DNA from 4 places in the Luteibacter mycovicinus genome. Region 3 is predicted to be linked to each of the others. Evidence: predicted binding sites of a transcription regulator. Region 3 holds the regulator's gene; each other region holds the start of a gene.

Region 1 (7,965 bases), 1.3 Mb from region 3:
CGGGCCAACCCTGAGCCCAGCACGGATCTGGCCGGACGCTGCTTCCTTCGCGACCGGCCGACGGTCGCCGCGGTGCCGTCGCTGACGCGCCCGGCCGACGGCGGCGAGTTCCCGGCCATCGTCCTGCGCGCGGCCCAGGGTGCCGAGCCCTGGCGCGTGAGGGTGACCGATGGCGTGTCCACGCTGACGCCGCGCGAGGTGCTTCGTCTTTCGTCGATGGCGATGATTTACGACGCCGCGCTCGAGGGAATCGGCGCGGCGATCCTCCCCGCGTCGCTCATCCGGAAGGACCTCGAGGAAGGCAGGCTCGTCGAGTGGGGGCGTCTCGACGGGCGCGGTCTGGAGGTCTGGGCGTTGTACCCGCCGCAGCGGCATGTCTCCCGTAAAGTCTCCGCCTTCATCGGCATGCTGGTCGAGCAGTTCAGGGATGCGTCGCCGTCGCACTTCGACGATATCTGAGACCCCGGTGCGTTGACACGTGGCGCTGTACCGACGAAAGTCGACCGTCATCCAATGTCGGGAGCGCGCCCTTGAATCGTCGTGACTTCGCGAAGGCGCTTGCCTTCGCCGGCACCATCGGGAGCGGCCTCTGGCCGGTTGCCAGGTCGACAGGGGCTCCGCTCATCGGCACGCGAGCGGGCGTCATCGTCGATCCGGTCCACATGCAGCAGTTGCAGCAGTCCTTCCTCGACCTTCGCTTCGGCATGTTCATCCATCTGAATATGGCGACCTTCGAAGAACGCGAATGGGGCGATCCGCTGCTCTCGCCGAAGCTGTTCGATCCGAAGCATCTCGACACCGACCAGTGGGCGCGCGCGGCGACATCCGCGAACATGGGCTACGCGTGCCTGACCACGAAACACCACGACGGCTTCTGCCTGTGGCCTACGAAAACCGGCAGCGCGAACGTCATGCAGTCGTCGTATCCGCACGATGTGGTGCGCCGCTACGTCGATTCGTTCCGAAAGGCCGGGCTCAAGGTCTGCCTGTATTTCTCGATCCTCGACCTGCGTCAGGACATCCGCGCGCGCACCGTCACACCCGAGAAGATCGCGCTGATCAAGGCGCAGCTCACCGAGCTGCTCACGGGCTACGGGCCGCTCACCGCGCTGATTCTCGATGGGTGGAACGCATCGTGGTCGCGCATTTCTTATGCTGAGTTACCGTATCGCGAGATCTACGACCTGGTGAAGTCCCTGCAGCCGGACTGCCTGGTGACGGACCATAACGCGGGAAGCTATCCGGGCACGGCGCTCTACTACACGGATATCAAACAGTACGAGCAGCACGCGGGCCAGAAGATTCCCGCGGACAGTCCGGTGCCGTCGCAGTCAGGTACGACGTTGCAAAGCGACTGGTTCTGGAAGAAGGCCTACCCCACCTCCGAGCTCGCCTCGGCGAAGACCATCGTCGACGAGTGGCTGGTGCCGTTCAACGAAAACCATTGCAACCTGATCCTCAACGTGGCGCCCAATCGCGACGGCCGGTTCGACGACAACGCGGTGGCGCGGCTCGCCGAGATCGGTTCACTGTGGAAGAACACGGGCCCGGCGCCGAAGGTGGGTCGCGCGGTGCTCATCACCACGCCCGACCTGGCCGCCGGCAAGCCCGCCTGGGCCAGCGCCAGTGACGAGGCGGTGGGTCCCGATCTCGCGTTCGACGATGATTACCGCTCGTACTGGCTGGCGGACAAGGGGAAGACCGACGGCTGGATTGAGATTCGATCTGAACAGCCGGTGTCGTTCAATACGATATCGATCGTCGAGCCGATACATGCCGATGGCTATGGCGATACTTCCAGGATCACCCGTTACAAGGTGGAGATGGAGCGTGACGGTGGCTGGGTGGAGATCGCCTCCGGCGGTACCCCGGCCCCTTACCAGTTTCACGAGATCGGGCGGGTCACGGCGAAACGGGTGCGACTGACGGTGTTCGGCAGGCAGCCCGGGGTGACGGAGCTGGGTCTGTACGACGAGCCGCGCTGACTGAGTCCGGCCGCAGGAGCGATACCCTTCACACCTTTAAAACCAGTCACTTGCCACCATCTAAGCGGGCTGAGGGCCAGTCCCGGAGGTGAGTCATGGCAACCGGATGGGCGGGTGACACCGCCGTACAGGACCAGATCGACGCGACCATCGAAGACGCCGTAAAACGGGCGCGCAGCCATATACCCAGCGGCCCGGGTCTCGAGCACTGCGAGGAGTGCGACAAACCGATTCCGGACGCGCGCCGCAAAGCGGTGCCTGGCGTACGCCTGTGCGTGGCCTGCCAGGAAGAGGCCGATCGCGAGGAAGCCAGCTTCAGCGGCTACAACCGCCGCGGCAGCAAGGATAGTCAGCTGCGTTGACCGCGCCCGGTACAATCGCGGGCTCCCCCGCAGTACCGGCAGACATCCGTATGCTCGAACACCTGATCCTCGCCCGTCACGGCGAAACCGAATGGAATGTGGCCGGACGCGCACAAGGCCGCGCGGACAGCCCACTTACCGTGGCGGGCATCGAACAGGCACGGTCGCTGGGACGCGTGCTCGCCGCGCGGGGCGTGGAGCACATCGTGACATCCACGCTGGGGCGGGCCATGCACACGGGTGAAGTCGCCGCGGGCATCGTCGGTTGCACCATCACCGTGGACGCTCGTCTGGTCGAGCGGGCGTTCGGCGTGCTGGAGGGTCGTTCGGTCGCGGACGTGTTCGAGGAAGATCCGGCGATGGTCGCGGTGCTGCGTGGCCACGATCCCGCCGTCGCCGCCGTGGGCGGCGAGTCGCTGCATGAGGTGGCGTCACGTGTGCTTGACGCGCTGGCGGATATCCGTGCGTTGCCGTACCGGCGCGTGGCGGTGGTGACGCACGGGCATTGCATGACGGCGACGCTGGGTGCGCTTCTGAACGGTGGCGAGTACGCGAGTTACCGGCATGGCAATTGCGGATACACGCCGCTGGGGGTGAACTCGGACGGATTCATCGTCGACCGGTGGAACATCAGTCCGGTCGAGGTCGCGACGGCCTGATTATCCCGGATCCTGCATCGTCTCATCCGCATCTCGTCGGATAGTCTTCACTCGCTTCCACCCCTAGCTTGGTAGTCGACCCGTCGCGCATCGCGACGACGCACTCCGAGGTGGGCACCATGAGCAAGACCTGGTTCATTACCGGCACGTCCTCCGGCTTCGGCCGCCTTCTGACCGAAATGCTGCTGGCGCGAGGTGACCGTGTCGTCGGCACGCTGCGCCAACCCGGCGCCCTCGACGATCTCAAGACGCGGTATGGCGACGCGCTCGATGTCGTCATCATGGACCTGACGAACACCGCGTCGATCCGCGAAGGCGTCCAGAAAGCCTTCGACGGAGGTCGCGTCGATATCGTTGTCAACAACGCGGGCTACGGGCTCTTCGGTGCGGCGGAAGAAGTCACCGACGAGCAGATCCAGCGCATCATCGATACCAATCTCATCGGATCCATCCAGGTCATCCGTGCCGCCATCCCCCGGCTGCGTGAGCAGGGTGGTGGCCGTATCGTGCAGGTGTCGTCCGAAGGCGGCCAGATCGCCTATCCCAACTTCAGCCTGTACCACGCATCGAAGTGGGGCATCGAAGGCTTCATTGAAGCGGTGCTGCAGGAGGTCGCATCGTTCGGCATCGATTTCCTCATCGTCGAACCGGGTCCGTCGAAGACCGACTTCGGCAAGGGCCTGGTGACGCCTGAGCCGATGGCCATCTACGATGACACCCCGGTGGGCGAGCTTCGCCGCGGCATCGTGTCAGGCGCCTTCGTCATCCGTGGCAATCCCGAAAAGATGGCGCGCGCGATGATCGAAACCGTGGACCTGGACAACCCACCACGCCGGCTGGTGCTGGGCGGCGACGCCTACGACCACGTCGAGGCCGGACTCAGCGCGCGCCTCGAGGAACTTCGCACGCAGAAACGTGGCGCATACGACGCCGACGACGACGTAACGGCGTGAACGTGGCGACTGCCAGAACGAGCCACCCCCGGGTGCTGTCATGACATCTTCAAGTCATTGAAATAAAACCATAATATTCGGATTTTCGCTAAAGTCCCGGCACGCGGAGCCGATAGGGAGGCACCCCCGCTCTCCCCGAGTGTGTCATGCCCTTTCCTCGCTTCGCCCTGCCGACGCTCACCCTGCGTGCACGTCTTTCGCTTCGTCTCGCCGGCACGATCTTTTTGCTGCTGACGCTCTGGATCGTCGGCGGGGTGCAGCTTCGCACCGCCGACGACCGCCTGCAGTCCGTGGTGACAGACACGCTGGCGCCCGTCGCCGATGTCGGTCACATCCAGAACGATTACAACGACCTGCTCGATGCGCTGGTGCATGCGACGCTGATGCGGTTGCCCTCCGCCGTCGACGACGCGGTCACCGCGATCGGCAGCAACCGCCATGACATCGACAAACAGTGGAAGTCGCTCACGGCCAGCGGCCTGGGCAAGGCGCAGGCCAAGCTGGTCACCCTGGCTGCCGAACACCGCAAGGCGGCCGATAAGGCGGTCGACGACGTCATCGAGCTGCTCAAGACGGAGCAGTTCGATCTGGCGCAGCTACAGCTTTCAAACGACGTCCAGTCGGCCGTCGGCCCCCTGAAGAGCGACTTCTCCAACCTCTTCGCGCTGGCGCTGGACAACGGCAAGGCCGAAGCCGCGGCACAGCGCGCCGACATTGCGAAGGGTGGCGTTTTCTCCGCGGTATTGCTCGGTATCGCTTTGCTGATCGCCAGCGTCATGGATGTCGCGATCATCCGCTCGCTTGGCCGGCGCCTGCGCCAGGCGGCGGACGTGGCAGCCTCCATCGCCGGTGGTACCCTGGGCACACGCGTCGAGATCGGTCGCGACGATGAGATCGGCAAGCTGCTGTCGTCGCTGGCGGCGATGGATGCCCAGCTCGGCAACGTGGTGACCCAGGTGCGCGACCGCGCCGACCACGTCGCTCACGCGGCCACCGGCATCGCCCGGGGTAACGAGGCGTTGAACGAGCGCACGCGCACGCAGTCCGCGCACGTCGACCTCACCACGGCCTCGATGAGCGAGATGGCTGGCGCGGTCTCGGACGGCCTAGTCCATGCGACCGCCGCCAGCCGTGCCGTCATCGACACCCGTGAGATGACGGACGAGGGCCACCGTGTGGCTCAGGATGCGGTCGGCAACATGCGCGAGATCCAGCGCACCAGCGAGCAGATGAGCGAGATGCTGGATCTGGTGGAGCAGATCGCCTTCCAGACCAACCTGCTCGCGCTGAATGCGGCGGTCGAGGCGGCGCGGGCGGGCGAACATGGCCGTGGCTTCGCTGTGGTCGCTTCCGAGGTCCGCGCACTGGCGCAACGCTGCGGCGCAACCGCCAGGGACATTCGTGCCCTGGTCGCGGCCAGCGATGAGGCGGTGCAAGCCGGCGTCGTGTCGGTGGATCGCGCGGGCCAGGTGCTGCACAGCATCGCGGACCGCGTGGTGACCCTCAGCGGTCTCGTCGCCTCGGTGATGGACGCCACCCGTGGACAGAGCGAAGGCATCGCACGCATCGGTGGGGCCATTCGTGGCATCGATGAGACGACACGCGAGAACGCGGCGCTCGTGCAGCAGGCGGCCTCGGCCAGTCACGCGATGCGCGAGAGCGCGGAAATCCTTCGCCGCGAGGTCGCCTACTTCGTGCTGGAAAGCGAGGCGGCGTAACGCTCGCTCACCATCCCGCGGGCATGGACGCCCGACGCGCGGCCGGCTCCTGCCTGCCGGCCGTTGCGAACGCATACTGCACGGCGCTGCGCAACACGACCGGGCTGACGTAGCGCCGGTGCACACCATCGATCAGTCGCAGATACGCACGGCCGAAGGCGTTGCGGCAGCGCACGCGGGTGCCGAGCGTGATGTCGACGCGCCCATCGATGACGCGCAGCGATACGCAGGAGCGGAAGGCGAGATGCTTGTCATCGGCGCCCAGAACCACCTGGGCGAACGTATCGCCTGCGTCGACGCGCTGGTCGAGTACCGGAAAGCGCCCGGCGAAGACATGCTTGTCCGCTGGCGCGAGCAGCGACGAGACCGGACATGCCAGCGGCGAGCGGCGCAGTCCCAGCGGCCGGACCAGCAGGTTGCGGAGCGCCATCAGCCGCGAGACGCCCGCCGGTGGATGTTGCACGAAGGCTTCGAGCAGATCGGCGAGTAGCACCGACGCCCTGGCGTGGAGGGGCTGCACGTCCGCCAGCGCAAGGCGAAAGCTGTCCTGGTGATCCATACGTCCGGCGAACTGGTCGCGCAGCAGCGAGTCCGCCTCCGGCTCGGCGAGTTCGATGACGGTATGCCAACCGTCGGTCCTGGCGAGAAAGCCGCCCGGGCGAGTCCAGCGGGCGAGCGCGGCGCGCGCCGCACCCACGACGCGGCGGGCGAATCCACACAGGGTGACCTGTAGCGAGCCGGGCGGCGCCTCGAGTGACAGCGATGCCTCGGGAACGTGCATGCTCGCCGCCGGCGTCCGCTCGAGCAGGGCCAGCACGGCATCCGGAAGCAGTTCGGTCAGTGAGGGGATGGTCGCGTCATCGGCCAGCACCCGGCGACGCGCCTCCTCGGTGAGGTCGCCACCGAGCTCGTTGGTATGGCACGACAGCGCGAAGAAGGCCGGGTGACCGGAACCCGCCCGCAGCGGCAGAAACTGATGCCAGGTACCACCGCCGAAGCGCACGGTGAACATCGAGTCCGGCGGGATCTCCACATGACGCAGAGCACGCAGAAAGTGCGCCGGGTCGGCCTCGAGCTGGGCGGGCGTCGCCGTGCAGAAGCGCAGCAGTGCACCGCTGCTTCCCGATATCGCCGTGAAAACGCGGTGGCCCGCGTGCCGGTGGAAGGGGTGGCCGTCCGCGCCCACGGCGAAGGTATAAAGGGAAGTCGGGTCGCCGTGTTCGAAATGCGTGCCGCCCAGCCTGGCCGAGGGTTCGTCGAGTTCGTCGACGAACGCGGCATGCGCCCGTTGACGCGCGGAGGACGCGGCTACCAGCTGGCTCCCCGCACCGTGTCCCAGCTGTGCGATCAATGAGATCTCGACCGGTACGCCACCCGCCGGCGAGGGCAGGGTGACGCTGGGAAACGATGCGACGGCGTGCGAACGATGCGACATGGAAACTCCCCTGTATCCCGTGACGGTGGCGATCAGCCCGCGGTTTTCTTCGTGGACAACTTGCGCGATTCCCGCTTGAGCGGCTTGCCCACCGGGCAGATCTCGAAGGCGAAGCCGGTCAGCGTGTTGACCAGGCTGTCCCGGTTGAGCTGATAAACGACGAACTGGCCGCGCTTCTCGCTGGTCACCAGACCGGCGCCTTCCAGCACCGACAAGTGGCGCGAAATGGAGGGCGCGCTCATGTCGAAACGGCTGGCGATCTCGCCCGCGCTCAGCTCCGCGGCGGACAGGTACGCCAGGATCTCGCGGCGAGGCCGGGAAGCGAGCGCTTCGAAGACTTTGTCGATGGCCATGTATTTCGCTAATTAGCAAAGTTGCTAAGTATCTAAGCGCATCCTGGTCCCGACGTCAACCGGTGGTCCGTCAGACGGTCTCGCGGACCGCTTTCAGGGTCTTGTACAACGTCGCGCGCGACAGCCCTAGCAGGGGCGCAACATAGGAAGCGGCGTTACGCACGTCGAACAGGCCGCGGCTCTCGAGCAGTCGCACGAGGGCCTCGCGCTGCTCGATCGCCATCACCGCCAGCGTCGTGCCGTGATCCGTGAGGAACTGCCCGACGAGATCGTTGACCTCCTCGCGCCAGTCGTTGCGAAAGAGCGCGGAGGGCTTTGCCTCGGTTTCACCGAACCGCAGGAAGTCCTTCGCCATGGCCTGCATCGACTCGAACATGCTGACGTCGACGTTGATGCACAGCAGTCCCACGGCGCGTCGGCGCCCGTCGCGAAGCACGGCGGTGATCGACTTCAGTCGGCGTCCGTCCCAGTTCGTCTTGGAATACGGGCCGATCACCGCT
Region 2 (7,965 bases), 190 kb from region 3:
CGATGCCGATGCGCTCGCGTCGTACGACATCGTCATCAAGTCCCCCGGTATCTCCGCGTACAAGCCCGAACTGCTCGATGCGCAGTCGCGCGGCACGCGTTTTACATCGGGCACCGCGCTCTGGTTCGCCGCCCAAATGGCGGCGAAAACCATCGCAGTGACCGGTACCAAGGGCAAAAGCACGACATCCGCGTTGATCGCGCATCTTGCGCGTTCGCTGGGCGTGCGCACGGCACTCGCTGGCAACATCGGCTTACCGATGCTCGAGCTGGATGGCGAGAGCGCCGACCTCTGGGTCATCGAGCTGTCGAGCTTCCAGACCGGCGAAGCGTTCGGTGTCGGCCTCGGTGTCGTTACCAGCCTCTACGAAGAACACCTCGACTGGCACGGCTCGCGCGAGCGTTACGTCAGCGACAAGCTGAAACTGCTTGCGTCATCCGCGCAGGTGCTGGTCAATGCGATGCAGCCTGCGTTGATGGCGCGAGCGGCGGGCCATCCGGGTCTGCATACGTTCGGCGACGAGGCGACTTGGCATGTTGCCGATGGCTGGATCCGTCGTGGCAGCGAGGATGTGATCGCGGCGTCCGCCGTGTCCGCGCCGGGTCTGCACAACGCGATCAACGCGTGTGCCGCCCTTGCCGCACTGGAGATCGCCGGCCTCGACGCGCGCGCGGCCGCGCCCGCGCTGTCTACCTTCGTTCCTCTGCCGCATCGGTTGCAGCCGCTGGGCGAGATCCATGGCCTGCGCTGGATCAACGATTCGATCAGCACGACGCCGCTGGCGAGTCTTGCCGCGCTCGAAAGCGTGGGAGCGGGACGTGTCGCGCTGATCGTCGGCGGCCACGATCGCGGTCTCGACTGGACGCCGTTTGTGGAAGCGATGCGCCTGGATGCGCCTGAGGCGATCGTGTGCCAGGGTGCCAGCGGTTCGCGTATCGCGGATGCGCTGGAAGCCGCGGGTGTCGCGAACGTGTATCGGGCAGCGGATCTCGCCGCCGCCGTCGGTGCCGCGCGTAACGCCCTGAGCGGCGAGGGCGTCGTCGTGCTGTCGCCGGGTGCGCCGAGCTTCGACCAGTTCAGGGATTATGCGGAGCGTGGCAAACGCTTTGCCGAGCTGGCGGGGTTTGAAGCCGGCGCGGCCCGTATTCAGGGGCTGGGCGTCAGCTGACGCCGTCGCCGACAGGCTGACGTGAGCCGCGGCGCATCAGGCCTCGACAGCCCCGAGCAAGGTTCCCACCACCGCCGCCAGTGCCGCATACAGCTCCGGCGGCACGTCGTCGCGCAACCGCACGGCCGCCAGCAAGGTAGCGATCTGCGGATCCAGTTGAGGTGCAAGCCCCAGCGCCTGCGCGCGCTCCAGCATGTTTTTGACGCTGTCGGCGTCGACACGCTGGGTTTTCCCATTGCTGGTCGGCGTCGCGAGCCGCAGCGTGACACTGCGGCGCGGGGAGGGCAGGGACGGATTCATGCGCGGGCTTCGAGGAGGACCGCGCTATACGCGCTGGTCGGCACGGGCAGGCCGTGCATGCAGGAGAAATGATCGAGCTGCAGGCCGCTTTTCTCGAGCACGCGCCGCAGCGAGACGAATTCGGTTTCCAGGCGCGATACGGTGTCGGCCTGTTGTACCCACAGCCGCACCGACACGCGCGGTATGCGCAGCTGGATCTCACCCTGTACGGCGCCCAGCGAGGGCGGGTCGATGGCGAAGCCGACCGTCCACAAGCCATCCGGCTCGCCAGGGCCTGGCTTGCCTTCCTCGATCCGCAACTGGAGCACGTCGTAACCGCGCGCGTTCGCCAGCGGCACTTCGATCATCCATAGTCCGGCCTGCGGATGGGATTCCAGCTGACCGATCTCGACACGGGACAGTGCGGCACGCGTGTCGGTCCGTAACTGGCCGACCAGCGCGTCGACGTCGTCTTCAGTGATGGCGAATTCCGCCACGCGCGGCTGGGCAATCAGTGCGCGCTGGGCGAGCGGCGGGGGTGTGTCACCAAGCTGGCGCGGAAGTCCGGGGCCGGTGCTGACGCCCGATGCGCTTCGTGTCGGCGGAAGATCGGCCAGCGTACGGCGGAGCGCCATCAATGCCGCCTTGAAATCGTCGGCCGCCGGCGTCTCTTTCGTCGGCTCGGCAAGATGGGATTCGAGGAAGCTGCCGCTTTTGGCGATCGCTTCCTTCATGCCCATCGGCGTGCTGACGTCATCGGGTCCGCTGATCGAAGCCTCGAGCGTGGCGAGTGCGGCTCGCAGGGGTGCCGGCAGCGAGCGGGCCACCGGGCTGCGCGCCAGTGAGGCCAGTGCGCCGAGCAGCGGCGCGTAACCATTCTGCAGCGGGAGCCGTTCGCGCAGTCCCTGCATCGTGACGCCTTCCTCGGGGTGGGCGATGAGGACTTCGAGCTGGGGCTGTGCGCCCTGGGTCAGGACGCGCACCTGAAACTGCTGGGGAAGCTGGGTGCCCGTGGTGTCGGCCTCCACCGTGATACCGCCGATGTCCAGCAGCAGCTTGCCGATGTCGTTCTGCCCCATGACGCGTGCCGTCAGCAGCGTACCCACCCGCCAGGCGTCAACGGCCGCGGTGGTGCCCGCTGCCGCGCCGGCCCATAGCTGGGCGGCGATACTGGTCGGCTGGATGATCAAAGGGCAGGTCCTCCGAGGGCCTGGGCGGACCCCGGTCTGGGCTCGCTCCTGTGGCATAGGAATCGGCGGAAACTTGCGGAACTTTAGGTAGGCGCTTGCCGACACCTGTACGCGTAAACGGCGAGCGCGGTGGGCCGCCGCCCCGGCAAGGTAATGCTCTCCGTCCGCGCGGCGCCCGACCTGCAGGTCCGAAGGGCCGACTCCCGGTACACTACGCGGATGACCCAGCTTCCCTTCGAACTCCTCGCCACCGATGGCGCGGCCCGGCGTGGCCGTCTCCGATTTGGCCGCGGCACCGTCGAAACCCCGGCCTTCATGCCGGTGGGCACCTACGGCTCCGTGAAAGCCATGACCCCGCGCGATGTTCTCGACACCGGCGCGGAGATCATCCTCGGCAATACCTTCCACCTGTTTCTGCGGCCTGGCCTCGAGATCGTCGGCGAATTCGGCGGGCTGCATAAGTTCATCGGCTGGAACAAGCCGATCCTTACGGACTCCGGCGGCTTCCAGGTCTTCTCGCTGGCGCACAAGCGCAAGATCACCGAAGAGGGGGTGACCTTCGCCTCCCCGGTGGATGGGTCGAAGGTGTTCCTCTCGCCCGAGGAGTCGATGCGGATCCAGAAGGTGCTGGACTCCGACGTCGCGATGATTTTCGACGAATGCACGCCGTATCCGGCGACCGAAAAGGTCGCCTCTGACTCGATGGAGCTCAGCCTGCGCTGGGCCGAGCGTTCCCGCCAGGCTTTCGACGACCTGAAAAACCCCAACGCGCTGTTCGGCATCGTCCAGGGCAGTACGTACGAAAAGCTGCGCCACCGTTCGGCGGAGCGGCTGGTGGAAATCGGCTTCGACGGTTACGCCGTGGGTGGTCTGGCCGTCGGCGAGCCGGAGGCGGAGCGCAATCACACGCTCGACCTGACCCTGCCGATGCTGCCAAAGGATCGACCCCGGTATCTGATGGGGGTGGGACGCCCCGAAGACATCGTCGAGGCCGTCCGTCGCGGTATCGACATGTTCGATTGCGTGATGCCTACGCGCAACGCGCGCAACGGGTTCCTCTTCACGTATGAAGGCACGTTGCGCATCCGGAACGCGAAGTTCGCTACCGATACCCGCGTGATCGAAGAAGGTTGCGACTGCTACGCCTGCGCCAACGGCTTCTCGCGCGCCTACCTGCGACATCTAGATCGCTGCAACGAGATCCTGGCCAGCCAGCTGGCGACGATGCACAACCTGCGGCACTACCAGCGCTTGATGGCCGGGCTGCGCGGCGCGATCGAGACGGGTACCCTCGACGACTTCGTCACCGCCTTCTATGCGGCCCGCCAAAAGGCTGTCGTCGACGGCTGACCGGGCTTGAGGGCGCTGTCCGGCGCCCCCAGAAGCCTTGACGAGTCCGGTACATAAGCACCGGGGCGCGTGGCATAATCCACGATCTTTTTACGTGAGCAGCCGCTTTTCCTTGGCTGTTCCATGACTTGCGAGATATCCGATGAGCCTTCCGACGTTCGCCGCCATTGCCCAGGCCACTGCCCCCGCTGCCGCACCCCAGGGCGCTCTGAGCTTCTCGCCGCTGATCATGATGGCGGTGCTGTTCGGCATCTTCTATTTCATGATGATCCGCCCGCAGATGAAGCGTCAGAAGGAGCACCGCAACCTGCTCTCGGCGCTGAGCAAGGGCGACGAGGTCGTGATGAGCGGCGGCATGGCCGGCCGTATCGAAGACGTGGGTGAGGCCTTCGTCCGTGTCGAGATCGCTCCGGGCACCGTCGTCCAGGTCCAGAAGAGCTCGATCACCCAGGTGCTGCCGAAGGGCAGCCTCAAGAAGTCCTGAGCTTCATCTCATCGCGTCAGCTGCGGCCGGCACCCGGCCGCCTCCACGGAATGTAAGGCATGAGTGATTTTCCACGCTGGAAATACGCGCTGGTTGTGATCGTATTGCTGTTCGGCATCGTCTACGCGCTGCCGAACGTCTATACGCCGCAGCCCGCGGTGCAGATCTCGGGTAACCACGGCAGCGCCGTCGACGCCACGCTGAAGACCAAGGTCGAGAGCATTCTTGCCACGGCCCACGTTCCGGCAGCGAGCGTCGACGTGACGTCGTCCGAGAAAGGCAGCCGCCTGCTGGCGCGCTTCGCCAGTGCCGACGCGCAGGCGAAGGCGTCCGACGCGCTTCGCGGTGCGCTCGGTGACGATTACACGGTCGCGCTCAACCTCGCCTCGACCGTGCCGTCGTGGCTGCGCTCGATCAACGCGTTCTCGATGCCGCTGGGTCTCGATCTGCAGGGCGGTGTGCACTTCCTGATGGAAGTCGACCAGAATGCCGTGATCGACGGTCAGGAAACCCGCTACGCGGACGACGTCCGCTCGCTGCTGCGTGACAGGAAGATCTCGTACGACTCGGTAGCGCGCAATCCGCGCGGTCAGGGCATCGGCATCATCCTGCGTAGCGACGCCGATCGCCAGGCCGCCGCGTCGCTCATCGCTACCGAGTTCACCGATCTGACCGTTTCCGATGGTCCGTCCACGGGCAACCGCTTCACGCTCAATGCCGTGGTCAAGCCGGCCAAGCTGCGCGAGCTCGCTCAGAGCGCCATCACCCAGAACGTCACCACGCTGCGCCAGCGTGTGAACGAACTGGGCGTGTCCGAGCCGCTGATCCAGCAGCAGGGCCAGAGCCAGATCATCGTCGAGCTGGCCGGCGTGCAGGACACGGCCGAGGCCAAGCGTCTGATCGGCGCGACCGCCACCCTGGAATACCGCGCCGGCCTGTACACCCCGCAGCAGGCCATGGATGCCGCCCGCAGTGGCAGCGTTCCGCCCGACGCCAAGCTGTATTACGGCCGCGATCGTCGCCCGTACCTGCTCAGCAAGACCGTCATCGCCACGGGCGATCAGCTGACCTCGGCCGTCTCGGGTCGCGACCAGCAGAACGGCACGCCGAACGTCAGCGTCACGCTGAACAGCGCCGCCGCCCGCAAGATGCAGGACTTCACCAACGGTAACGTCGGCAAGCCGATGGCCGTGCTGTACATCACGCGTACCAACGACATCAAGATGGTCGACGGCAAGGAAGTGAAGACGCCGAAGACGACCGAGGAAGTCATCAACTACGCGAACATCAGCTCGCCGTTCGGCAAGCAGTTCTCGACCAACGGCTTGCCCAGCGACGCCGAAGCCTCCGATCTCGCCCTGTTGCTGCGCGGCGGTTCGCTCGCGGCGCCGGTCGACATCGTCGGCGAAAGCGTCATCGGTCCCAGCCTCGGCGCGGACAACATCGACCGCGGTTTCAAGGCGGTGATGCTCGGCCTCGGCCTCGTGCTGATCGCCGCGGCCATCTACTACAAGCTGTTCGGCATCGTCGCGGACATCGCCCTGTTCTTCAACCTCGTCCTGCTCGTCGCGGTGATGTCGCTGATCCACGTGACGCTGACGATGCCCGGCATCGCCGGTATCGTGCTGACGCTTGGTATGGCGATCGATGCCAACGTGCTGATCTGCGAACGTATCCGCGAGGAACTCCGCAACGGCTCGTCGCCGCTCGCGGCTATCCGCACCGGTTACGACAAGGCGTGGGCGACGATTCTCGACGCCAACGTGACCCACCTGCTCGCCGCGCTCGGTCTGATGACCATGGGTTCGGGTCCGATCAAGGGCTTCGGTGTCACGCTCTTCATCGGTATCCTGACCTCGATGTTCACGTCGGTGACGGTGACCCATGCCATCACGGCGCTGATCCACGGCGGCCGCAAGCTCAAGACCCTGTCGGTCTGACGGGAGGACGCCATGGAAATCTTCAATCACAACTCGAACTTCAACTTCCTCGGTCTGCGCAAGTACAGCATCGGCCTCGCCGTGCTGCTTATGCTGGGCTCGATCGGCCTGATCCTGACCAAGGGTTTCAACTACGGCCAGGACTTCCTGGGCGGCGTCTCGGTCATCGTCGACTACGCGCAGCCGATCGAGGTCAACGAGGTCCGCGCCACGCTCGAAAAGGCCGGCATCGAAAACCCGCTGGTGCAGTCGGTCGGCGGCACGCGCGAGTTCAACGTGCGCATGTTGCCCAAGGACGACAAGGGCTCGGTCACGCTGGTCGGTGAGGAGGCGGCAACCAAGGTCTCCTCAGACATCATCGCCGCCCTGAAGACCACCCGCCCCGATGTGACGATGAAGAGCAAGTCCTTCGTCGGCCCGCAGGTGGGTGAGGAGCTCCGCAGCGACGGTATCGTCGCCGTCGCCTTCGTCATCATCGGCATCATGGGTTACCTGTGGATCCGCTTCGAGAAGCGCTTCGCCATCGCCGCGCTCGCCACCGAAGTCCACGACGTTCTCGTGACCCTGGGTATCTTCGCGCTGACCCAGCGTGAGTTCGACCTGACGGTGCTCGCCTCAGTGCTGGCGGTGGTCGGTTACTCGATCAACGATAAGGTCGTCGTCTTCGACCGTGTCCGCGAGCTGTTCCGCTCCAGCCGTAACGCCACGCCGGAAGAAGTGCTCAACCGTTCGATCAACAGCACGCTGTCGCGAACGATCATCACCTCGCTGTTCACCGGCATCACCATGGCCGCGCTGTTCTTCATCGGCGGTCCCGTCGTCCATGCCTTCGCGATCACCATGCTGATCGGTATCGTGGTCGGCACGCTGTCCTCGATCTTCGTCGCCAGCCCGATCCTTCTCTGGCTCGGCGTGTCGAAGCAGGACCTGATGCCCGTCAGCAAGGAAGACCCGGAACTGGCGCGTCGCCCGTAAAGCTGCTCCGTTCCGCTTCGGAAACCCGGGGGCTTCGGTCGCCGGGTTTTTTTTGCCTTTGTAATGGTATGAGGGCTCGGCTTGCGCCATCGCGTTTGGCTTTGTCGCGGCGTGCGGTGTGGTCGGTAAGAGCCGGCGGGGGTGACCCTCGAGGCCACGCCTTCGGCGACCCCTCAGGGAAAGGCCGCTACCGCGGCCGTGTATCAATGGCCTACGGCCGGGTCGGGCTGCGACTGGGGGTTTTCGAGTCGGCTGTCCCTGCCTCCCCGAAAACGGCCGGTCATCCCTGACCGGCCCCGCTTCGCGGCCTTGTCCAGTCGAAGCCCTCGCCTGCGGCTACCGGCCGCGAGGGTCACCCCCGCCGTCTCTTTGGTGTACCGAGGTGGGTTGGTGGTCGAGCGGGGTGTGGCTTCTTCGCTTCGTTGGCTTTTCGCGCGCAGGGCGCGCTCCTACAGGCCGCCATGTATCCCACCATTGCGGTCGCCGTGCGGCAGGAGCGAACCGTGTTCGCGAACCCTCAGCCTAACTAATGCGAACGAGGCGATGCGCTAAGGCAAGCGAGCGTTCCGATCCAACGAA
Region 3 (7,965 bases):
CGCCCCAGCCGACGATACCCACGCGATGCGGATCCACACCCGTCGTCGTCAGCAGACGCGCCACGGTAGCGGCGCGTGCCGCGGACAGCTCCCAGTTGGACGGGAACGTCGGCGTGGCGATCGGCGTGTTATCCGTATAGCCCTCGATACGCATCGGGTTCGGAAACGGCGCGAGGATGCCGGCCAGCTTGCGCAGCACGTCATCGGCCGGCGCCTGCAGTCTGGCGACACCGACCGGGAACAGCATGTCGGTCTTGACCTCGATCTCGAGCCAGTCCGGCGTCTGCCGCACGTTGACCAGACTCTTGTCGATCAGCGGCTTCATCGCCCGCTTCACTTCGTCGGAAATCTGGCTGAGGCTGGCGTCCTCGGTCTTGCCGACCGTGGTGTTCGCCGCCGTCGCGGTATTCGTGCTGGCCGCTTCCTGACGCTCGGCGGCGGCGCCTTCGTGACCGGGCAGCGGCAGGTTGCGCGGCGGAACGGGCACGTCGATGCGGGCGATGGGCGCGGCGGCCGGCGCACGCGACTGATTCGGCAACGGCACCTGCGCGGCGGGCGTCGCCTCGCGGATCGGCTCGATCACCTTGCCCGTGCCGTTGAAGGCTTCGTTGATGGACTGCGCCATCACCTTGAACTTGGTTTCGTTGACGGCCGATACCGCGTACATCACCACGAACAACGCGAGCAGCAACGTGATCAGATCGCCATAGGGGATCGCCCAGCGCTCGTGATTGATGTGCTCTTCGTGGTGGCGGCGCTTCACGAGAGAAACCCCTGAAGCTTGCTCTCGATGTGCCGCGGGTTATCGCCCTGGGCGATCGAGACGAGGCCTTCGACGAGGATCTCGCGCATCTGCGACCGCTGACGGGCCAGGCCTTTCAGGCGTGACGCCATGGGCAGCGCCAGCAGATTGGCCAGGCCGATACCGTAAATGGTGGCGACGAAGGCGGCCGCGATGCCGTGGCCGAGCTTGCTCGGTTCGGCCAGGTTCTGCATGACCGACATGAGGCCCATGACGGCACCGATGATGCCCATCGTCGGCGAGTACGCACCGGCGTTTTCGTACACCTTGGCGGCTTCGATGTCGTTGTGCTCGCGTGCGAGCACTTCCACCTCGAGCACGGAGCGCATGGCGTCCGGCTCGGTGCCATCCACCAAAAGCTGAAGCCCCTTACGGATGAAGGGGTCCGATTCGCGCTCGATGGCAGGTTCCAGCCCGAGCAGGCCGGTGCGCCGGGATATCTCGCTCCAGCCGACGATGCGGCTGACGAGGTTTTCCGATTCGATATCCGGCGGGCGATACACCCACGGCAGCATGCTCCACGCACGCTTGAGTACCGGCCCCGGCGTCTGCACCAGCAGCGCGGCCAGGGTGCCGAGGAAGACGATGACGAACGCCGCCGGGTTCCACAGGGCATCGAGACTCGAGCCTTTGAGGATGGTCCCCACGATGATGACCACGAAGGCCAGGATCGTGCCGACGACGCTCACGATATCCATGTCAGACAGCCATCCTCAATGAAGGCAGCACCTGCCCACTGTCATCGGCCAGACCGGCAAGGTCGAGCACGAGGGAGATACGCCCGTCACCGGTGATGGTCGCCCCGGCGACACCTGGAACGTCCTTGAGGAACGGGCCCAGCGGCTTGGCCATGACGTCTTCGCGGCCGAGCACTTCGTCGACCAGGCAACCCAGTGTCTGGTGACCGATCTGCACGACGACGACATGGCCGCCCTTCCCACTCACCCCGGCCCAGTGACCGAGGTCGGCGAGCGGCAAGGCGCGCTGACGGTGCGACGCGACGATGCGGCCGTCGAGCTCCTGGATCTGACCGGGAACGAGCTCGAACACTTCGGTGACATTGGACAGCGGGAGCGAAAGCAGACGATGACCGACGCGAACCATCAGCACGCGCATGATCGCCAGCGTCAGCGGCACCGACAGGCGTACCGTGCTGCCATGACCGACACGCGAGTCGATGGACAGCGTGCCGCCCAGTTCGACGATCTTGGTCTTGACCACGTCCATGCCGACGCCGCGGCCGGAAATGTCGGACACCGTGCTGGCGGTCGAGAAGCCCGGGCGGAAGACGATTTCGTAGCATTCGCGCTCGTCCAGACGCGCGGCCTGCTCGGCGTCCATCAGGCCCTTTTCGACGGCCTTGCGGCGCAGGACCTCGGGATCCATGCCCTTGCCGTCGTCGGTGACGGTAATGACGATGCGGTCGCCGTACTGGCCAGCGGCGAGGCGCACCGTGCCCAGACGCGACTTGCCTTCGGCCGCGCGCACGTCAGGCATCTCGATGCCGTGATCCACCGCGTTACGCAGCAAATGCACGAGCGGATCGGCGAGCGCCTCGACCACGGTGCGATCGATATCGGTTTCTTCGCCTTCCGTGACGAGTTCGATCTCTTTACCGAGCTGGCGGGCGAGGTCACGAATGATGCGCGGGAAACGGGAGAACAGTTTGCCGACGGGCTGCATGCGCATGCGCAGCACCGCATTCTGCAAGTCTTCCGCCACGCGCTCCAGCTCGCCGATGGCACGTTCCATCGGATCGTTACCACCGCGCGGGGCGAGGCTGGTGAGGCGGTTGCGCACGAGCACGAGCTCGCCCGCGGCGTCGACCAGGCTGTCGAGACGATGCGTGTCGACGCGAACCGTCGTGTCGGCGGCGGACGCGGCGCGCTTTTCGCCAGCCGCGGCGGACGCGACCTTCGCTGCGGGAGCAGCCACTGCGGGCGGTGCGGGTGCAGCGACGGGAACCACGGCGAGCGCAGGCGTGGAAGCGACAACGGCCGCCGCACCACCGACCGCACCCGGCGCTGCCGTGCCGTGAAGGGAATCCAGCAAGGCTTCGAATTCGTCGTCGCTGATCGCGTCGTTACTCGACGGCAAGGGTGCGGCAGCGACCACGGGTGCGGGCGTCGGTGCCGATGCGGAAACCGCTGCGCTGTCCGCGCCTGGCGCACCCGTGCCGTACAACGAATCCAGCAGCGCTTCGAACTCGTCATCGTTGATCGTCGCGGACGAGGCCGGTGCCGGCGCGCGGTCGGTGCGCGCGGCGTCGAGCATCGCCTCGAATTCATCTTCGATCGGGTCGTACGCTTTCGGCGCGGAAGGTGCCGCGACCGTCGAAGAGACCGGTACCGCCAAGGCAACGGGAGCCGCGGATACGGCACGACCGGGAATCAGCAGCCGGTCGAGCAGCGAACGCGGCGCGGGCTCGATCGGCACGCCGCCATCGGCGGCGCGCATCATGTCGTTGAGCAGGTCGAGCGACTCGAGCAGCGCATCCATGAAGGCGGCGTTGAGCACGATCGTGCCGTTACGCGCTTCGTTCAGAAGATCTTCGCCACGATGGCACAGCTCCACCATGGGATTGAGCCCAAGGAAGCCCGCACCGCCCTTCACGGTGTGGAACGCACGGAAGACCGCGTTCAGCAGCTCCGTGTCGTTCGGCGACGCTTCGAGATCCACGAGCTGCTCGCCCAGGCTCTCGAGCAGTTCGCGCGCTTCGATCAGGAAGACGTTGAGCAGCTCGTTGTCCAGCTCCACGCTCATAGCGGGCTCAGAATCCGAATTCGCTGAGGAGGCGATCCACTTCGTCCTGGCTGACCTTGTCCGCGGCCGGCGCATTGCCGCCCGCGAGCGACCCGGTCAGACGGACCAGCTCGACCAGCGACGACTCGACCTTGGCCATGAACGCCTCGACCTGCGCCACGCGCTGACCGGAAAGATCCTGCCACGACTGGGCTTCGACCATTTCGCCCAGGCCGATGTCGCAGCTCTGCGCGAAATCGCCCACGCGCACGGCAAGCGCCGTCGCGTTAGCGCCAAATGCCGGGTCGGCATGATCGAGCACCAGCACTTCGTCGGCCTGCTTCGCCAGCGCCTGGGCCTGCGGACGCAGCTTTTCGCTGAAGTCCAGCGTGCGGTGCGCCGCGGTCGAGCTCATCTCGAGCACGTCACGCAGATGCTTGCGCGCATCGCTCATGTTGCCGGGCACGCCGTCGGTCGAAATGTCCGAAGCGAGGCGGCGCACGGATTCGTGCAGGTCGCGCGCAAGGTGGCCCAGCGCCAGGAACAGGTGCTGCTCGCGGCTGCGGATCAGGTTGTCGAGTGCCTTTTCGAACGCGGCGCCGTCGTCGGCCTCGAGCAGCTCGCGCAGTTCGGGGACGACCTCTTGGCCGGGGGAGAGCATCGTATTCATCGTTATTCCCTTAGCCCGCAGCCGCGGCGAGTCGTTCGAAGATCTTGTCGAGCTTTTCCTTCAGCGTGACCGCCGTGAAAGGCTTGACGACGTAGCCGTTAACACCGCTCTGCGCGGCGGCGATGATCTGGTCGCGGTTGTTCTCCGCGGTCACCATCAGCACCGGCAAGGACTTCAGACCGGCATCGGCGCGGATGGCGCGAAGCAGGTCGATGCCCGTCATGTTGGGCATGTTCCAGTCGGTGACGACGAGGTCGATCGGCTGCGAGCGCAGCAACGCGAGGGCCGCGTTACCGTCTTCGGCTTCCTGGATGAGCGTGTTGGTGAAACCCAACTCGACCAGGAGATTCCTGACGATGCGCCGCATGGTGGAAAAGTCGTCCACCACGAGGATCTTCATGTTCTTGTCCAAAACTGCTCTCCGCCACGTGCTTTTTCTTTACCGGCGACGGCACCGCGATGCCGTCACTGCTTGTCTTTCCAACCCGTCATGCGTGCACGCAGGCGAATCAGGGCCTGGCCATGGATCTGGCACACGCGCGACTCGCTCACACCCAGTACCACACCGATTTCTTTCAGGTTGAGCTCTTCATCGTAGTACAGCGACATCACCAGCTTCTCGCGTTCCGGCAGGCCGTCGATCGATTGCGCCAGCGCGTCGCGCAGGCCGTTCTTCTCGAAGTTGCCCTCCGGGCCCGAGGCGTCGGGGTCCGCGACGTCGATCGCCGCGCCTTCGTCGCCTTCCGGCGCCGTGAGGCTCAGCAACCGCGCGCTCGCCGCGTCGGCCAGAATCTGGTTGTACTCCATGGCGTCGATACCCAGCCGCTTCATCACTTCCGCGTCTTCGGCGTCGCCACCCGTTTCGTTCTCGATCTGCCTCGTTACTTCAGCCACCTCGCGCAACTTCCGGTGGACGGAGCGCGGGGTCCAGTCCGTCTTGCGCAGTTCGTCCAGCATGGCGCCACGAATGCGGATGCCCGCATAGGTCTCGAAGCTGGCCGCGCGAGTCGGCGAGTAATTTCTTGCGGCCTCGAGCAGTCCGATCATTCCGGCCTGCATGAGGTCATTCGCGTCCACGCTTGGCGGCAGGCGGCCCATCAGGTGATAGGCGATCCGGCGCACCAGGGGTGCATGCGTTTTAACCAGTTGATCCGCTGGAACTCTAGTGATTTCAAGGTATTCGCTAGCGACACTCACAGCGGCAGCCCTCCCCCCATGTGGTTCCGTTCGGCGAAAAAGCCGATGCGACCCTGCACCCGGGGTTCGGGTTCACCCCATGTATCGACCGACCGGGCCAGATTCTTGAATCCCACCGCCGAGCGGCTGCTCGGCCAGGCGTCGACCACGGCCGCCTGACGGCGGATGGCCTGACGCAGGTACTCGTCGTGCGGAACCATGCCCATGAAATCCAGGGACACGTCCAGGAAGCGGTTGGTCACGCGGGCCAGCTTCTCGAACAGCTGACGGCCTTCCTGCGCATGGCGGACCATGTTGGCGACGATGCGGAAGCGGTTCACGTCGAACTCGCGGCTCATCACCTTGATCAGCGCGTAGGCGTCGGTCAGCGAGGCCGGCTCGTCGCAGACCACGACCACCACTTCGTCGGAGGCTGCCGCGAACATCGACACGCTGTCGGAGATGCCGGCGGCGGTGTCGACGATCAGATATTCGGGGGCGACCGGGTATTCGTCGAAGGCGCGGATCACGGCGGCGTGCTCGATATTCGGCAGCTGCGCCATGCGGCGCGCGCCCGAGGTCGCCGGGATCACCTTCAGGCCGTGGTTGGCGTGGAGGATCAGGTCCTCGATGCGGCACTCGCCTTCGAGCATGTGGCCCAGATGGCGCGTGGGCTGCAGGCCCAGCAGCACATCGATGTTCGCCATGGCCAGATCCGCGTCCAGCAGGACCACGTCACGGCCGCCCATCGCGAGCGCCATGCCGAGGTTGACCGCCACCGTGGTCTTGCCCACGCCGCCCTTGCCGCCCGCCACCGCGATGCTGCGCGTGGGACGACGGTCGGCGAGCCAGTTGAGCCCAGCAGCCTGGGTGGAATCGACGTGTGTGTTCATGAAGGAATTCACTGCCGTGAAGGGGTGTGCGGATGCGGATGCCGTGGTCACGTTACTTCAGTTCCCGGTGTCAGGCGATGGCTGGCGCGGTGGAGAAGCCGAAACGGTCGGCGAGAATCGCGTCGTCCGGTTCGTCGGTGCGCTGCTTGACGAGTTGAGCGGCCAGGCAGACGAGTTTGCGCGCATCCGCGGAGGCGATGTCTTCCGGCACGCGCTGGCCATCCGTGCTGTAGTCCAGCGGCAGTCCGTGGCGGATGACGGCCGACAGGGCACCGCCGATCAGCGGGGCCTCGTCGAGCTTGGTCAGGATCGCGGTCTGCGGCGCCAGCGGCGCGTAGGCACGGATCGCGTTGTCGATGGCCTGCGCCTGCGCGTTCGCGGCAAGCACGAGGCAGACACGCACCTCGGTCATCGCGCGCAGGGTGTCGAACTGCTGCTGCAGCTTCGGATCGTTACCGGCCAGGCCGGCGGTGTCGATCAGTACGGTGTGCTTGCCACGCAGCTGGAGCAGCACGTTGCGGAGGCTCTGTGCATCGTGGGCGTTGTAAACGCGCACGCCGAGCAGGCGGCCGTAATGTTCCAGCTGGGCGCCCGCACCGATGCGGTACTGGTCGGCACTGATCAGCGCGACGTTCGAGGCGCCGTGGCGGAGCACCGCACGCGCCGCAAGCTTGGCGATGGTGGTGGTCTTGCCGACGCCCGTCGTTCCGACCAGAGCGGTGACGGCGCTACCGGCGGTGTCGGCGTTGCGGCCGCTGGTACGGATGTTGCGCGAGAGGATGCCCAGCGGCAGGTAGCGGGCCTGCTCGGCGGTCATGCCCGGCGGTAGCTCGGCGCAGAGCGCGCGAGCCACGTCGCCGTCGATGCCCAGGCGGGTCATCTCGCGGAGCACGCGGGCGCGCAGCGGCTGGTCGCGGTCCATCTGATTCCAGGCGAGCGTGGACAACTGCACTTCCAGCATCTCACGCAGGCTGTTGATCTCGGCACGCACGCCATTGACGGCGGCGTCGCTGTTCGCGTTGTGGTTCGGGGCGACCGTCGCGGCGCGCACCACATCGGCGACGCTGGCGGCGAGCGCGGCGCTCGACTGACGCTGCGGCGCATTCGGATTCGCGACCTGCGGAGCGGCGGGCGCCGGAGCACCGCGCGTCACACGTTCGACAGCGGCGGCGGTCGCGGCCTTGGCCTGATCGATGCGTGCGGCGAAGTCGTTGTCGCGGCGCGCGCGGATCGGGGCTTCCTCGCGCTCGCGCGGCGGAAGATCGACACCGAAGCCGGCTTCACGCACCAGCGCTTCGTCGTAATCCAGCGCCGCGATGATCTCGATACCGTCGTCCAGCCGACGGGTCGACAGGATCACGGCATCCGGGCCCTGCTCGTCGCGCACCTGGCGCATGGCCTGGCGCATGTCGGGGGCTACGAAGCGTTTGATTTTCATGCGTTCGATCCTGTGTCCATGTTCATTCCCCACTTACCTGCCGAGCGCCGTCACCAGCTTGACGCGTCGGTTATCCGGAACTTCGTTGTAAGCGAGTACATGCAGGTTTTGGGCCACATGACGCGTGAAGCGCGAAAGCCATGGACGAAGCGCAGGAGAGACCAGCAATACCGCCGGTTCGCCGGCCGCTTCCTGGCGTCGTGCGGCCTCGGCGACGTTCTGCTGAAGACGATCGGCCAGACCC
Region 4 (7,965 bases), 690 kb from region 3:
AATTGGCACAGCGCGTACCGTCGCCCGACCCCGGAAGGGTCCAGCGGGCACACTTCGATGCGGCCAGGTGCAGGCCACTCTCGACGCTACGATGGTTCAACACACCACGCTCCGGCCCGGTATCCGGGGCACGTCTTGCTTTAAAAACGGAACGACTGCGCCCGGGAGCCTGGAAACACGCCAGGCGCGAAACGACATCTCCCTAGGTCTAACGGCCACCACCGCCCCCGACTTTAGCCCTGCGTGAGAAAAAGAACGCCATCACTGATCGGATGATGATAGACCGGCAAAAAAACGCAATCCGCCTGACGACCTGCCTTTCCGAAAATGTGCACTACCTGCGTACTTGTCCGGAAGCCGGCTCAGTTCCCACTGGCCGGCAGATAGCGATCGAACCAGGCCAGGGCGCGGGCCAGCACGTCACGGCGGTTCTCATCGCGCGCAAAGCCGTGACCCTCGCCCGGGTAGACCACCAGCGAAGTCGGCACGTTCTGGGCGCGCAGCGCATGCCAGAACTCAAACGACTGCGGGGCGGGCGTCTCGGCGTCACGCTCGCCGACCACGATCAGCGTCGGCGTCTTCACCTGTTTGATGAAATTGATGGCCGAACTCTTCGCGTAGACAGCCGGATCGTCATACACCGACGCACCGAAGTACGGCGTCATCCACTGGTCGATGAGGTTCTGGCCGTAATAGCTCTGCCAGTTGGAGATTCCCGCACCCGCGACCGCCGCGCGGAAACGGTTGGTCTGGGTCACTCCGAACATCGTCATGAAGCCGCCGTAGCTCCAGCCCGTGAGGCCGAGGCGCTTGTCGTCGACCGGGTGATTCTTCTCGATCGTATCGACGCCCGCGAGAATGTCGCGCATGTCGCCGTAGCCGAAATCCTTGCGGTTGGCCTGGACGAACGCCGCGCCCTGCCCGTAGCTGCCACGTGGGTTGGGCATGAACACGAAATAGCCCAGCGCGGAAAGCGGCGCACCGCCGTAGCCGACACCGGGCCAGCGCGGCGTGACCGCCGCGGCAGGACCGCCGTGCACCGAGACGATCATCCCGTAGTGCTTTTTCGGGTTGTAGTGCGCCGGATACAGCAGCCAGCCCTGCACCTCGTGGCCTTCGAAGGTCCACGAGATCGATTCGGCCTTGCCCCACGACGGCTTGAGCGCGGCGTTGAATGAGGTCACCGCCACCGGCGTGTGCGCGGCGGCGAGCGTGGCGACCTGTACCTCATAGGCCTTGTCGAACGAACTGCCGACGAACGCGGCCTTGGTGGCCTTCGCATCCAGCGACAAGGACATCGAGAGGCGACCGTCACCGATCGTCATGGGCAGATCGAACAGGCGGGTCGCCGTGGCGACGCCTTCAGCCGGCAGCGCATAACGGGACACGCGGCTCGACCCGCCCGTGTGCTCACCCACCAGCAAGGCGTCGTTCGCCGTCCAGGTGAGCCAGGCCGGCGTGGTGTGGATATCCGGAGTGACGTCCACGGGCGCGGCACCGCCGGTGGCCGGGACCGTCCAGATGTCACCACCGGTCGAGCCCTGATCGCTCATGAGGCCGCCGATGAAGGCGATGCGTGAGCCGTCCGGCGAGAAGCGCGGCACGGCCACCTGCAGCCCCTTGAGCGGACCGCTGAGCGTCGCGGTGTCGACGACGACGTCACCCTTGCCACCTTCGGTCGACGGCTGGACGTAGAGTTTGGCCACCCACCAGTTGTTGTCTCCCGGCGGCTCGGCCGCGACGTACGCGATGCGCGCACCGTCGGCCGAGAAGCTGAACTCGTAGACGTGCAGGCCAGCGGGCGTGAGGACGTGGACGTCCCCGCCCGCCGCGTCGACGCTGGCCACCTGCTGCACTTCGATACCCTCGACGCCGACTTCGCCCAGCTGCGGCTTCGCCGCCGCGGTGGCGCTGGCGCGGCGGGTCGCGTTCGGCACGTAGAGGAAGCCAAGCTGCTTACCGTCAGCGCGCCATTCGAGGCCGCTGACGTAGCCGGTAAGGTGGGTCAGCCGCACGGGCGCGGCGCGGGTACCGGTGTCGACGGTGTAGATGTCGTTCTGCTTGCCCTCCTCCACGCCCGGGGCGCTGCCCGCGCAATCGGACAGGAAGGCGAGATGGCGGGAGTCGGCGGCCCAGGCGACCGAGGTCTCGCTGCACCCCTTGCTCGCGGTGATGCGGTGCGCATGCTGGCCCTGCGCGTCGGCGACCTCGATCACCGGTTTGCCATCGGTCTTCACCGCCCAGGCCAGCTGCCTGCCATCGGGCGAAAGCGCGACTGACTCGATCGTGCGGACCTTGGCCAGCGACGAGAGGATGGCCGCGATACGCGGGTCATCGGCGGATTTCGTCGGGGTGTCGGCGAGGCTGGCCTGGGTAAAGGCGAGCGCGACGGCCGCGGCGATCCACTTCGTACGCATGGGGTGACCTGGTGTGTGATTGAGGTGTGAAAACTATCACGACACTCATTACTCTCGCGAGCACCCGTTCGCTGGTGGCCGTCTGGGAGATGTGACCGAAGCCCGCCTCCGGCGGGAGACAGGCTCGGGTGGGAGCCCGGCTCCGGGAGACAGGCTTCGTCGGGGCCCAACCCTGTCGGCGAGCTGGACTCCGTCAGGCCAGCAAGTGGGAAAACTCCGGATTGCGCTTGAACCAGGTCGCCGCATAGGAACAAGCGGGCTGAACCTTCCAGCCCCTGGCCTCTGCGGCCTGCACGGCGGATTTCGTCAGGATGGAGGCAATGCCCCGCCCGCCCACGGGCGATGGCACACCGGTGTGCGTGATCGTCATCACGTTGCCGGCGAGGCGGTACTCCACCTCGCAGGTGTGACCGTCCACCACGGTCGTGAACACCTGGTTTTCGGTGTCATGCGTAATTTCCAGCGGTTTCGCGTTGTCGCTCATCGGTCATCTCCATCAGAAGGACAGCCGCACCTTCGCATTCTCTGGATGGGCGGGCCGTTAAGGTCAGGCGATCATCCCCCCACCGAAGGAGAATCTCCATGCAGAAGTCAGGCTCAGCGGTCTGGAAAGGCGGCATCAAGGATGGCCAGGGCACGATCTCCACCCAGACCGGCGTACTGAAGGAAGCCCCCTACGGCTTCAAGTCGCGCTTCGAAGACGGCCCGGGCACCAACCCCGAGGAACTGATCGGCGCCGCGCACGCTGGCTGCTTCTCGATGGCGCTGTCGCTCATGCTCGGCAACGCCGGCCTCACCCCCGACAAGATCGAGACGAAGGCCGACGTCACCCTCGACAAGGACGGCGAAGGTTTCTCCATCACCAAGGTGCATCTCACCGTGAAGGCGAAGATCCCCGGTACGGACCAGGCCGGCTTTGAAGCCATCGCCAGGCAGGCGAAGGAAGGCTGCCCGGTATCCAAGGTGCTGAATGCCGCGATCAGCATGGACGCCACCCTCGAAGCGTAAACTGCTCCGGCCGCCGGCCCCGGCCGGCGGCTTCCCTGGCCGACAGGATCGAACCCAGCGTGCTGATCATTCACGAACACGGCCAACGCCAGCCCATCCGCTGGACAGCGGACATGGGCAGGCCGAAAGCTCCCATCTGGGTCGACCTCTTCGATCCCAGCGAAGACGAGAAAAAATGTGCCGCCGAGATCTCCGGCCTGCGCATTCCGGAACGGGCGGACGTCGACAACCTCGCCCTGTCCAGCCGTATCCGCACGGACGACGACGCGATGTACCTGTCGATCCCGTATTTCGCGGATGTCGATCCCGACGCCCCTAACGGTACCGGCCATCGCCCTTCTCCCGTCGGCATCGTAGTCACCGGGCATGTCCTGATGACGCTTCGCTTCCAGACCTCGCCCGCCTTCGACCTGGCGGCGCGGAGCTGCGATGAGCAGCACTGGGATTCCAGCGCCGACGTGCTGGCGACGCTGATCGAGGCGATCGTCAATCTCGCGGCCAGGCGCATGGAGGACGTCTCCGCCGATCTGAAACAGCTGTCCGACCGCGTCTTCACCACCGAGCGCCTGGGCACGCCCGCCCTGCGCGACTGCATGCTCGAGGTCGGCCGGCTCGAGGGCGAGCAGGCACGCAACCGCTCTTCCATGCTGGGCGTGCAGCGTATCGTCTCGTTCGTCAGGGCCAAGCAACCCGAGTGGATGTCCGATCAGGTCGAGGTCCGCCTGCGCGTGGTCGATCACGACCTTCGCACCCTGGACGAGTTCGACGATCAGCTGACCAACAAGCTGCAGTTCCTGCTGGATGCGAGCCTGGGCTTCATCAGCACGGACCAGAACCATGTGATGAAGGTGCTGACGGTGACCTCCGTGGCGACCATTCCTCCGGTGATCCTGGCCGGCGTCTGGGGCATGAACTTCAAGCACATGCCCGAGCTGGACTGGACCTTCGGCTACCCGATGGCGATCGGCGCGATCCTGCTGAGCATCCTGTTGCCCGTGCTGTTCTTCAAATGGCGGGGCTGGCTCGAAGGCGACTGAGCGGCGTCTCTAGCGCAGTCCTTCACGATCGTGAAGGCCTGTAAACCTGACGTACGTCGCATTTTTTTACATTGGGCCGTCTTTTCCCTAAAGTTCGCGGCTGCACTGCCGTTAGCACCCTTGAGGGTCGCCCGGTGGAAGCCGGTCGAAACGACACGGGGCTGCCATCCGGCGCGCCCGACTCGGGGGAGGAAGTGTTCGGTGCCAGTCAGTAGTCACTATCGCGTTCGCCACGCCTCGTCGTGGGGTCGTCCATGAAGACGCCGTGGCATGCCATGACGGGCGGCCTTCCCGAGACGCGACTGCTGGCGTCGGTGGCCGAGTTCACCCACCACCGCGATATCGACGCCCTGGACCACAGCCTGGTCCTCTCGCTGGCCGAGCTTATGCCGGTCAACAGCGTCACCTTGTGCAAGCGTGGCGAGAGTCTGCAACAGCCCATCGAGTCGATGGTGGTCTGCGGCCGCAAGAGCGAGGGCGGATTCGTCGTCAACGCGCTGGAACCACCGCGCGAGGGCGACCCGGTCGACACCATCGTCTGCGCGATGGAAACCCTCGAAGCGATCAGCGACGTCACCGACAACGGTGACTGCCGCCTGGTCATACCCATTCAACGCGACGGGTCCGCGATCGGCGCCCTGATGCTCGAGGCCGACGATTCGCTCGACGCCGTCCGTGTGATGGTCGAAGGCTTCGCGCGCATCTACGGCAACTACATCGCCCTGCTAAACGAGAGCGAGCGCGACAAGCTGACCGGCCTGTACAACCGCCGCAGCTTCGAACAGCGCCTGCGCCGCCTGCTCAAGCTCAGCCGCCAGCGTGCGCGTGCCGCCGTGGGCGGCGAGGACGAACGCCGGGGCGGCGTGCGCGACGACGACAGCAAGATCTACCTCGCCATCCTCGACATCGACCACTTCAAGCGGATCAACGACACCTACGGTCACGTCTACGGCGACGAAGTCATCCTGATGCTGGCCCAGCAGATGCGCGCCAGCTTCCGCCAGAGCGACGTGCTCTTCCGCTTCGGCGGCGAAGAGTTCGTCATGCTGATCGCCGCGGAAAACGAATACGTGGCGCAACACGCGCTGGACCGCTTCCGGCAGTTCATCGCCGATCACACGTTTCCGCAGGTCGGCCACGTCACTGTCAGCATCGGCTATGCGCGGATCACCGAGAACGACTATCCCGAAATCGTGCTCGATCGCGCGGACAAGGCGCTGTACTTCGCCAAGGAGAACGGGCGCAACAGCGTCTACGGCTACGAAAGCCTGACCCAGCGTGGCGAGCTCGCCGCGCCCGTCGCCCTCGGCAGTATCGACCTCTTCTGACCACGTGATGGCCCGCTAAGCGGGCTTCGTCGGATAATGCCGCCCCGCGGCCCTGCCGCGTGGTCGCACCCGGAATGCCAGACTGATCCTCGGCCCGACCTCGCCGCGCGACTTCGGGATGCCGTGGTCGTAATGGAACTGCGTGGCATGGCTCATTGTCAGCAGGCTGCCCGCCTCCAGATCCAGATCGAAGCTGCGCTTCGCCCCTTCGCGCTCACGCAACGTCATCCGCCGCGTCGCACCTAACGACAGCAGCGCGATCGGCTCGCCTTCCGCGATCTCGTCGATATGGTCGTTATGCGGCGCCACACTGTCGCGACCGTCGCGATAAAGGTTGAGGCCCACGGAAGTGAACCGCACCCCGGTGGCGGCGATCGCTTCGCGAGCAGCCTCGGCCAGGGGCGACGGCAAGGACGGATCGTCCAGCACGTAATGCTGCACCAGCCGCGGTACGTCCACTTCGCGCCCGTACATCTCACGCCGCTGCGCCTGCCATGGGATCGTCGACATCAGCGTGTCGAACCATCGCGCCGCCATCGGGGACGCGATAAGGCCCGGCTCGTACGCGAACCGCCCGTGCTCATCGTCGACGATCACGAGCGGTCCGGCAGCGAACAGCGAGCCCTGGGTCACGTCGCCCTTACTTGATGACGCCGCACGCGATGCGCGCACCACCGCCGCCCAGCGGTTCCGGCTGGTCGGCGTAGTTGTCGCCACCGGCGTGGATCATCAGCGCATGGCCCTTCAGCGTCGCCAGCGTCTTGAGGTGCGGCGCGGTTACCGGCGTGGTGTCGGTACCATCGGCGGCAATCTCGATGCGCGGCAGGTCGCCCTCATGGCCCATGGCATCCGGACCTTCGTGCTTGCCGGTCTTCGCCGGGTCGAAGTGACCACCTGCAGCGAGCGCGGCGCCCTTCTTGCCGTCCTTCTCGCCCGGGTCGCAGCTGGCCTTCTCGTGCAGATGGAAGCCATGCGTGCCCGGCGGCAGGCCCTTGAGGTCCGGCGTGAACACGAGACCGCCGGCGCTTTCGGTCACGGTCACCTTGCCGACGGACGCGCCCGCGCCATCGGCGGTCACGGCGGTCAGCGGTACCACCACACTCTTCTCGGCAGCCTGAGCGGCGGCACATACGAACAGGCCAGCGGCCACGATTGCGATCTTTCTCATCATGCACTCCTGTGGAATCGAGGTAACCCCGGGATACTGCACCCGGCGTAGACGGCACGTCCATAACCCACAGGCGACAGGCTTCCCGCTGCGGACGCCGCGAAGCAGCTGCCCCTACCTGCCAAACATCCGTGCCTTATCCGCCTCATCCAGCGCACGCCACTCACCGGAAGGCAGCCCGTCCAGCGACAGTCCACCCAGCGTCGTACGCTCGAGCGTCACCACGTGATTGCCCACCGCCGCGAACATCCGCCGCACCTGGTGATAACGGCCTTCCGTCAGCGTCAGACGCACATGACGCGGCCCCAGCACCTCCAGCGTCGCCGGAAGCAGCGGTTCGGTTTCGCCGTCCAGCATCAACGTGCCGGCGGCGAACGTATCACCCTCGTCGCCACGCAGATCCTCGGCCAGCGTCGCTTCGTACACCTTGGCCAGCGAGGCCTTCGGCGAAATGATCCGGTGCAGCAGCGGACCGTCATCGGTGAACAGCAGCAGGCCCGACGTCTCCCGATCGAGGCGGCCGACCGTCGACAGTACCGGATTGCGCAACGCGAAGCGGGGTGGCAGCAGGTCGTAGACCAGGCGGCCGACGTCCTTGCGCGAGCAGGTGTAGCCGCTGGGTTTGTTGAGCATCAACAGCAGGCCCTGCGGCGGGTCCAGCGGTTCGCCGTCGAAGCGCACGTCGGCGTGTTCGACCTTGTCGTCGGCGTAGAGCACCTCGCCCGCGGGATCGGTGACCAGACCTTCGCGGAACATGGATGCGACTTGCTTGCGGCTGCCATAGCCTAGATTCGCCAACAGGCGGACGAGCTTCATCGACGGGGCTCCTGTGCTTCGATGACCTTGAAGCCGTCGCGTTCGACGACCGTGCGGACGCGGGCGAATGCCGCGTCGAGTGCCGCCTCGTAAGCGAGGTGGCGATTGGCGACCATCCAGAACCGGCCGGTCGGCGCCAGCGCGCTGGCGGCGGTGGCGATGAAGGCGCGGCCGAGTTCCGGCTGGTCCGC

The links. Region 3 encodes FliA, which starts transcription of late flagellar genes. Its sites were predicted from a motif close to TAAAGTTTNNCNNNCNNNGGCCGATAA; they were not measured.
Region 1: a site for FliA is predicted at 4,049-4,075, ahead of FA85_RS10895 (methyl-accepting chemotaxis protein). Genes of this name have one in related genera too.
Region 2: a site for FliA is predicted at 2,697-2,723, ahead of fliK (flagellar hook-length control protein FliK). Genes of this name have one in related genera too.
Region 4: a site for FliA is predicted at 4,551-4,577, ahead of FA85_RS01905 (GGDEF domain-containing protein). Genes of this name have one in related genera too.

The regions. Positions count from the first base shown of each region.
Region 1 is NZ_JQNL01000001.1:2,462,538-2,470,502, forward strand. It holds gene FA85_RS10870 (LysR family transcriptional regulator) at 1-459, shown strand, start outside; gene FA85_RS10875 (alpha-L-fucosidase) at 531-1,985, shown strand; gene FA85_RS10880 (DksA/TraR family C4-type zinc finger protein) at 2,081-2,347, shown strand; gene FA85_RS10885 (histidine phosphatase family protein) at 2,398-3,006, shown strand; gene FA85_RS10890 (SDR family oxidoreductase) at 3,126-3,959, shown strand; gene FA85_RS10895 (methyl-accepting chemotaxis protein) at 4,106-5,677, shown strand; gene FA85_RS10900 (DUF2867 domain-containing protein) at 5,685-7,112, opposite strand; gene FA85_RS10905 (metalloregulator ArsR/SmtB family transcription factor) at 7,145-7,465, opposite strand; gene FA85_RS10910 (helix-turn-helix transcriptional regulator) at 7,536-7,965, opposite strand, start outside.
Region 2 is NZ_JQNL01000001.1:1,301,114-1,309,078, reverse strand. It holds gene murD (UDP-N-acetylmuramoyl-L-alanine--D-glutamate ligase) at 1-1,168, shown strand, start outside; gene FA85_RS05965 (hypothetical protein) at 1,205-1,468, opposite strand; gene fliK (flagellar hook-length control protein FliK) at 1,465-2,637, opposite strand; gene tgt (tRNA guanosine(34) transglycosylase Tgt) at 2,857-3,987, shown strand; gene yajC (preprotein translocase subunit YajC) at 4,130-4,471, shown strand; gene secD (protein translocase subunit SecD) at 4,531-6,411, shown strand; gene secF (protein translocase subunit SecF) at 6,424-7,386, shown strand.
Region 3 is NZ_JQNL01000001.1:1,115,357-1,123,321, forward strand. It holds gene motD (flagellar motor protein MotD) at 1-763, opposite strand, end outside; gene FA85_RS05040 (flagellar motor protein) at 760-1,500, opposite strand; gene FA85_RS05045 (chemotaxis protein CheA) at 1,502-3,565, opposite strand; gene FA85_RS05050 (protein phosphatase CheZ) at 3,573-4,214, opposite strand; gene cheY (chemotaxis response regulator CheY) at 4,225-4,626, opposite strand; gene FA85_RS05060 (RNA polymerase sigma factor FliA) at 4,680-5,411, opposite strand; gene FA85_RS05065 (MinD/ParA family ATP-binding protein) at 5,408-6,283, opposite strand; gene flhF (flagellar biosynthesis GTPase FlhF) at 6,354-7,721, opposite strand; gene flhA (flagellar biosynthesis protein FlhA) at 7,755-7,965, opposite strand, start outside.
Region 4 is NZ_JQNL01000001.1:423,486-431,450, forward strand. It holds gene FA85_RS01880 (putative bifunctional diguanylate cyclase/phosphodiesterase) at 1-100, opposite strand, end outside; gene FA85_RS01885 (S9 family peptidase) at 363-2,417, opposite strand; gene FA85_RS01890 (GNAT family N-acetyltransferase) at 2,611-2,901, opposite strand; gene FA85_RS01895 (OsmC family protein) at 3,000-3,425, shown strand; gene FA85_RS01900 (CorA family divalent cation transporter) at 3,485-4,462, shown strand; gene FA85_RS01905 (GGDEF domain-containing protein) at 4,717-5,790, shown strand; gene FA85_RS01910 (alpha-ketoglutarate-dependent dioxygenase AlkB) at 5,806-6,423, opposite strand; gene sodC (superoxide dismutase family protein) at 6,431-6,958, opposite strand; gene FA85_RS01920 (pseudouridine synthase) at 7,073-7,774, opposite strand; gene FA85_RS01925 (class I SAM-dependent methyltransferase) at 7,771-7,965, opposite strand, start outside.